Neorhizobium galegae bv. orientalis str. HAMBI 540: one gene and its partner. The protein of the gene in region 2 interacts with the protein of the main gene of each other region in a pairwise test. Links are inferred from orthologs where the notes say so. Each region holds a gene or a part of one and is shown on either strand. Other genes may lie near its edges.

Region 1 (4,331 bases), 3.0 Mb from region 2 along the record:
CCAGAATTTCCAGCCGCAGTTCGAGGCGCCGATCGTCATCAAGGATCCGGAAATCGCGCTCGGCACGCATTTCTTCAGCGTCGACAAGGTCGAGCGCCAGGAAGAGACGGCCGAATGGCACAGCATCACCGTGCCGAATGGCCTCAGCGCCGCGGTGAAGCAGCGGCTCGGGATCACGGTGGCCGACAACCCTTATGCGCCCGGTGCTGCCGCACAGGCCCTCAGCCGCATCGAATCCCGGCCGACATTCGAGACCGGATTGAAACGCTGATCAGCAACGGTTCGTCCCTGACGATCAACGACCAGGGCATCGGCCCGGACACCGGCGACGGCACCGATTTCATCACCATCACCCAGCCGGCGCAGCGGGTCGCCGAAGCGCAGATGCAGTCGTCGATCACCAAGCAGCAGCCGGTCAGCCAGCGGCGGACGGACGCCAAGCCCCGCGCCTACGGCCTCTATTAAAGTCTCCTAGACCAGCTCGACATCGAGAACGCCCGGCGCCGTCCTCAGCGCCGCGGCGATTTCCGGCGAGATGCGGTATTTTTCCGTCAGCTCCACCTCGATTTCCCGCTTCCCGTCATCCTTGATGATCACAAAGGACACCAGCCCGTCGCCCCGGGCATTGAGGTGCCGGGCAACCGCGCGCATCGGGCCTGAGTCGCGGACGAAGACGCGCAGCGCCTTCTGCATCTGCACCGACTTTTCCTCGAGCGACTGCGCGGTCTGGATGCGCAGGCCGATACCTTCCGGCCGCTCTTCCGCCTGCACGGTGATGACCAGCGACTTGCCGGGCTCGAGCAGGTCTCGATATTGCGCCAGCCCCTCCGAGAACAGCACGGCCTCGAACTGGCCGGTCGCATCCGAGAAAGTGACGATGCCCATCTTGTTGCCGGTGCGGGTCTTGCGCTCCTGCTTGCTGGTCACCGTTCCGGCCAGCCGGCCGGCGGTAGCGCCCTGTTTCACGGCGGCGGAAAAGTCCGCGAAATTCTGGACGCGCATCTTGGCGAGCACGCTGGCATAGGCATCGAGCGGGTGGGCGGAGAGATAGAAGCCGAGCACCTGGTATTCGCGCATCAGCTTTTCTGACGGCATCCACGGCGTAAACGACGGGAAAATCAGCGTCTCCGGCCCGGAGGCGGAGGATGAGCCGAACATGTCATGCTGGCCGCTGACCTTTTCCCCTTGCGCACGCTGCGCATAACCGATGATGCGGTCGAGGCCGCCGCTCAACTCGGCGCGGTCGCGGCCGAAACAATCGAAGGCACCCGCCGAGATCAGGCTTTCCATGACGCGGCGGTTGACCTGTTTCGGGTCGATCCGCAGGCAGAAGTCCTCGATGCTGGCAAACGGCACATCGCCGCGCACTTCGGTGATGTGATCGACCGCCGACTCGCCGACGCCCTTGATGGCGGCCAGCGCGTAATAGATCCTGTTGTCGCCGGTCTCGAAATGCCGGAACGAGGTCTGCACCGACGGCGGAATGACCGCAATGCCGAGACGGCCGGCATCCTGACGGAAGTCGTTCAGCTTCTCGCTGTTCGACATATCGTAGGTCATCGAGGCGGCGAGGAACTCGACCGGATAATGCGCCTTCATGAAGGCCGTCTGGTAGGAGACGATGGCGTAGGCCGCGGCGTGTGACTTGTTGAAGCCGTAGTTGGCGAATTTTGCCAGCAGTTCAAAGATGTTGTTGGCTTGCGGCTTGGAGACGCCGTTCTTGATGGCGCCATCAACAAAGCGTTCGCTCTGCTGATCCATCTCCGCCTTGATCTTCTTGCCCATGGCGCGGCGCAGCAGGTCGGCCTCGCCGAGCGAATAGCCCGAGAGCACCTGGGCGATCTGCATCACCTGTTCCTGATAGACGATAACCCCTTGGGTCTCCTTCAGGAGGTGGTCGATCGTCGGGTGGATCGACTCGATCTCCTCCTCGCCGTGCTTGCGGGCATTGTAGGTCGGAATGTTCTCCATCGGGCCTGGACGATAAAGCGCCACGAGCGCGATAATGTCCTCGATGCAGTCCGGCCGCATGCCGATCAGCGCCTTGCGCATGCCGGCACTTTCCACCTGGAACACGCCGACCGTCTCGCCGCGCGAGAGCATCTCGTAGGTCTTGGTGTCGTCGAGCGGGATCTTGGCGAGATCGATCTCGATGCCGCGCTTGCGACAGAAATCGACCGCGGTCTTCAGCACCGTCAGTGTCTTCAGGCCGAGGAAGTCGAACTTCACGAGCCCTGCCTGCTCCACCCATTTCATGTTGAACTGGGTGACCGGCATGTCCGAGCGCGGGTCCCGATACATCGGCACCAGTTTCGACAGCGGACGGTCGCCGATGACGATGCCGGCGGCGTGGGTCGAGGCGTGGCGGTAGAGGCCTTCGATCTTCTGCGCGATATCGAGAAGGCGGGCGACGACCGGTTCCTTGTCGGCCTCCTCCTGGAATTTCGGATCCTCCTCGATCGCCTTCGACAGCGGGGTCGGATTGGCCGGGTTGTTCGGCACCAGCTTGCAGATCTTGTCGACCTGTCCATAGGGCATTTCGAGCACGCGGCCGACGTCGCGCAAGGCGGCGCGTGCCTGCAGCGAACCGAAGGTGATGATCTGCGCCACCTGCTCGCGGCCGTATTTCTGCTGCACGTAGCGGATCACCTCTTCGCGGCGATCCTGGCAGAAGTCGATGTCGAAGTCCGGCATCGAGACGCGATCGGGATTGAGGAAGCGCTCGAACAGCAGCGAGAAACGCAGCGGATCGACGTCGGTAATGGTCAGCGCATAGGCAACCAGCGAACCCGCACCCGAACCACGGCCGGGACCAACCGGGATGCCCTGCTGCTTCGCCCATTTGATGAAGTCGGCGACGATCAGGAAGTAGCCCGGGAACTTCATCTTCTCGATGACGCTGAGCTCGAAATCCAGCCGGTCCCGATAATCCTGCTCGGTATAACCGCGCGTCATGCCGAGCGTCGCGATGCGCTCTTCGAGGCCTTCGACGGACTGGCGGCGCAGCTCTTCGGCCTCGGCGCGTTCGGCTTCCGCCGGATCGTCGGTGGCGCCGGTGAAGCGCGGCAGGATCGGATTACGGGTCTTCAGCACGAAGGAGCAGCGCTGCGCGATCTCGACGGTGTTTTCGAGCGCCTCCGGCAGGTCGGCAAACAACTTTGCCATCTCCGCGCGGCTCTTCAGATAATGGTCCGGCGTCAGGCGGAAGCGGGTGTCGTCCGAGACGATCGCGTTGTGGGCAACCGCCATCAGCGCGTCATGGGCATCGTAATCGGCCTTGGTGGGAAAGAAGGCCTCGTTGGTCGCGACCAGCGGCAGGTCGTGGTCGTAGGCGAGCGTGACGATCTTGTGCTCGTGGCGCCGGTCGTAGGCGCCGTGGCGCTGCAGTTCGACATAGAGCCGATCGCCGAATATCTCCTTGAGCTTCAGGAGTCTTGCTTCGGCAAGCGTAGCATTGCCTTCCTTCAGAGTCACGTCGACCGGCCCGCTTCCGGCCCCGGTCAGCGCGATCAGGCCTTCGGTGCCGCCGTCCTCCAGCCAGGAGCGGCTGATATGGATGGACTGATGCCCCTCGTCGCCGAGATAGGCGCGGCTGATCAGATCGACGAGCCGTTCGTAACCGACGGCATTGGCCGCGAGCACGACGATCGCCGGCAGCTTGGCGAGCTGCTGGTGGCTGTTGCGACGCTCGTCGGACTGGTCTTCCATATCGATGGACAGCTGGCAGCCGATGATCGGCTGCAGGCCGTCGCCGATCGCCTTCTGGGCGAATTCCAGCGCGACGAAAAGATTGTTGGTGTCGGTGATCGCGATCGCCGGCTGATTGTCCGCGATCGCCTTCGAGAGGATCTTCTTGAGCGGCAAGGCGCCTTCAAGAAGCGAGTAGGCGGAATGGACGCGCAGATGAACGAATTGAGGGGTGTTTCCCAGCTCTTCCGATCCCGATTTCACGTCCATCTTGTCTGCCATGCCTGCGCCTTACCCGTTTGATGAAGCGGGAACCATCTCATGAATCAGGCTATTGTCCGGCGCAGGGGCTTGAGAGTCCAGTTCGGAATTCCCTCCTCAACGCCTTTCGGCCGAGGCGGGCGCCCACATCCCGGATTACATGGCCATCATGATCATCGAGAGGCTGGCCACGAATGTGGCGATGGAAGCGAATGAGGCAATGTCACGAAGCAGGTCAGTCATCGTCGTCTCCCGTGTTCTCTTATGTTTTTATTTTGTTCTCATTTTGTTTGGGAGTCAATAAAAGAACAGACCAGAAACAACCATATCGCGATATCCTCCCTCACCTGGTAAACAAGGGATTAACGGTGAGGGTTCGGCCG
Region 2 (3,311 bases):
GACGGACTACTGCATGCCACCAATACTGACGGCCACGGTTTTACCGCCAATCTCGACGACCGTCATCCAGGCTGGGACAGGACCGGTCGTGCGGTGATCTTCGGCGCCGGCGGCGCAAGCCGCGCCGTCATCCAGGCGATACGGGATCGGGGCGTCAGTGAGATCCATGTGGTCAATCGGACAGTTTCACGCGCCGAGGAACTCGCCGATCGCTTTGGTTCGAAAGTTCACGCCCATCCGACCGAAGCGCTGAAGGAAGTCATGTCCGGCACAGGCCTTTTCGTGAACACGACATCTCTCGGGATGGACGGCAGCGAAGCGCCGGAGATTGACTACTCGCCCCTGGCCTCCGGCGCAGTCGTCACCGATATCGTCTACGTACCCTTGAAAACCCCGCTGCTTGCCCAGGCCGAGGCGCAAGGTTTTGCAATCGTGGATGGCCTCGGCATGCTGCTGCACCAGGCCGTGCCAGGTTTCGAAAAATGGTTCGGCCGCCGCCCGGTGGTCGACAAGGCACTCCGGGATCTCGTCATCGGCGATATGGAAAAACACGGATGATCGTCATCGGCCTCACCGGCTCCATCGGAATGGGAAAATCCACGACCGCAAAAATGTTCGCCGAGGAGGGCGTCCCGGTGAATGACGCCGATGCCGTCGTCCACGATCTCTACCGCACCGACGCAGTGGCTCCTGTCGGTGACGCGTTTCCCGGCACGGTCAAGGATGGCGTCATCGACCGCCAGGAACTTTCCCGCCAGCTTTCCACATCGCCTGAAAAATTTCCCGTCCTCGAAGCAATCGTCCATCCGCTGGTCCGCCGGCGCGAGGTCGATTTCCTGACCCACCACAAAGAGGCCGGCACCGATCTTGTACTCCTCGATATCCCGCTTCTTTTCGAGGTGAAGGGTGAGGATCGGGTCGATGTCATCGTCGTCGTTACCTGCGATCCACAGATACAGCGTGACAGGGTGCTTGCGCGCCCGGCCATGACGGAGGAAAAATTGGCGATGATTCTCTCCCGCCAGATGCCCGACGCGGAAAAACGCAAAAGAGCCGATTTTCTCGTCGACACGGGCTTTGGACTGGACGCGGCGAGAGAACGGGTTCGCGAGATCATCGCGTCTCTGAAGGCCGGAAAGACGAGCGAGAAAAAGCCAAATGCGTGAGATCATCTTCGATACGGAAACCACGGGTCTCGAATCGAAGGTCGATCGGGTGATCGAAATCGGCGGCATCGAGTTGATCAACAATTTCCCGACCGGCAGGACGCTTCATCTCTATATCAATCCGGGCGACCGCAAGGTTCATCCGGACGCACTTGCCGTGCACGGCATTACCGACGAATTCCTGAAGGACAAGCCAAGCTTCGGGGATGTCGCGCAGCAGATCATCGAGTTCTTCGATGGCGCCAAGTGGATCGCCCACAATGCGACCTTCGACATGGGCTTCATGAATGCGGAATTCGGCCGTCTCGGCCTGCCGCCCGTAATGTCGGACCAGGTCATCGATACCCTGGCCATGGCCCGCCGCAAACACCCGATGGGTCCGAATTCGCTCGATGCGCTCTGCCGCCGTTACGGCATCGACAATGCCCACCGCACCAAGCACGGCGCGCTGCTCGACTCCGAACTGCTCGCCGAAGTCTATATCGAGATGACCGGCGGTCGTCAGACGGCGCTCGGCCTGATGGGCAACGAACGGTCTGCGACGGTGGTCGAAGTCGATGAAGTCGTGGTGGCGGTGACCGGCCGTCCGCGGCCGCTTAGCCGCCGGCTGACCGAAGCCGAACTCGAAGCGCATGCGGCCATGGTCACGTCGCTGAAGGACAAGGCGGTCTGGCTGAACTACAAGCAGGCCGAATAAAAAAGCCCAGGTCGAAACCCGGGCTCTTTCGTCAAATCAAAAAATCCGATCTCAGCTGTCGAGAGCCTGGACCTTGGAGCGGGCCTGTTCTTCGGCCATACGCTGCGTGAACATCTGCGCGAAATCGATCGGATCGATCATCAGCGGCGGGAAACCGCCGTTGCGCGTCACGTCGGCGATGATCTGGCGGGCGAACGGGAACAGGAGACGCGGGCACTCGATGAAGAGGAGCGGCAGCATGTGCTCCTGGGGGAAACCAGTGATGCGGAAAACGCCGCCGTAAACCAGCTCGGCCGCGAAGACGATCTTGTCGCCTTCCTTGGCTTCGGCGTTCAGCGTCAGGATAACATCGAAATCGGCGTCCGAAAGCGGATTGGCGTTGACGTTGACATTGATGTTGATCGCCGGCGCCTTGTCGCGCGCCTGCAGCGAGCGCGGAGCGCCCGGGTTCTCGAAGGAGAGATCCTTGGTGTATTGCGCCAGGATGTTGAGGGACGGCGTTTCGGCCTGGTTGTTATCATCTGCCATTGGGATTTCCTCGAGGCTTTGGAGCGTTGAGGCCCTCTAACATTTCGCTTGTGGGCTTACAACCCTGGCCAACGGGCTGAACCCCTCAAGGTTCCCTGCTTTTCGGTCCGGTCCAGGGCGAGGAGGGATCGGGATCGCGATGGTAGTCCTGCTCGTCGAGATCGACCACCGGCCCGGTTTTGTTGGCCTCCGGCGAAGGCCTCGGGCTTTCGTATTGATAGCTCTTGCTGCGAGGCGAACGGACGACCACGATACGCCGGCCGATCACAGACCAGATCAGGCTGCGCACGAAGGGAATGAACAGCGCAAGCCCGATGATGTCGGTGATGAAACCGGGCAGCAACAGCATGATGCCGGCAACGACGATCATCGCTCCGTCGATCAGGGCGCGGCCGGGTGCGCGGCCGTCGCGGCTCTCGGTGGAAATCTGTCTCAGGATCTGGGTGCCCTGGTTGCGCAGCAGGATGGCTCCGAGCACCGCCGTACCGATCACCAGGCCGAGCGTCGCCCAGAGGCCGAGTGCTTTGCCGACCAGCACGAAGCCCGCGATTTCGGCGAGGGGCCAGCCGATAAGAAGAAGCGGCACGAGAAAGAAGCGCATGGTATTCCCTGTGTCGTGATATCCAGAAGTGCGCAAAGCGCTAACGTCTTCGCCATTTGAATGATAGGCGTATGCAGACTATATGAGAAACTGCACCGAACTTTTAAACGCCAAATGCGGGTTAAGATGGGCTCTAACGACTTTATAACACTCTTTTTCCTCGTCGCAGCGGTTCTGATCTTCCTGCAACTGCGCAGTGTGCTCGGACGCCGGACGGGAAGTGAGAAGCCGCCGTTCGATCCTTACAGCCCCCGCGACGTCGCAAAAAACCCGGGCGGCGACGACAGCAAGGTCGTGACCCTGCCGCGCCGGGATGCCA

The links. The genes of interacting proteins can lie anywhere in the genome.
Region 1: the proteins of dnaQ (region 2) and dnaE interact in binary tests that used the Escherichia coli proteins (3 or more experiments, as listed by UniProt). The link is inferred for Neorhizobium galegae bv. orientalis str. HAMBI 540 from one-to-one orthologs.

The regions. Positions count from the first base shown.
Region 1 is NZ_HG938353.1:1,186,818-1,191,148, reverse strand. The notes cover bases 272-4,290. They hold dnaE (DNA polymerase III subunit alpha), read right to left. Parts: upstream 3,970-4,290; coding sequence 472-3,969; downstream 272-471. UniProt on the Escherichia coli protein: DNA polymerase III is a complex, multichain enzyme responsible for most of the replicative synthesis in bacteria. This DNA polymerase also exhibits 3' to 5' exonuclease activity. The alpha chain is the DNA polymerase catalytic subunit.
Region 2 is NZ_HG938353.1:4,154,489-4,157,799, forward strand. What follows is about bases 12-3,010. They hold dnaQ (DNA polymerase III subunit epsilon), read left to right. Parts: upstream 12-1,158; coding sequence 1,159-1,863; downstream 1,864-3,010. Other genes in these bases: RG540_RS20020 (shikimate dehydrogenase), read left to right, coding at 12-558; coaE (dephospho-CoA kinase), read left to right, coding at 555-1,166; secB (protein-export chaperone SecB), read right to left, coding at 1,915-2,391; RG540_RS20040 (FxsA family protein), read right to left, coding at 2,477-2,992. In the rest of the region: more of RG540_RS20020, read left to right, coding at 1-11; RG540_RS20045 (Tim44/TimA family putative adaptor protein), read left to right, coding at 3,119-3,311. UniProt on the Escherichia coli protein: DNA polymerase III is a complex, multichain enzyme responsible for most of the replicative synthesis in bacteria. The epsilon subunit contain the editing function and is a proofreading 3'-5' exonuclease.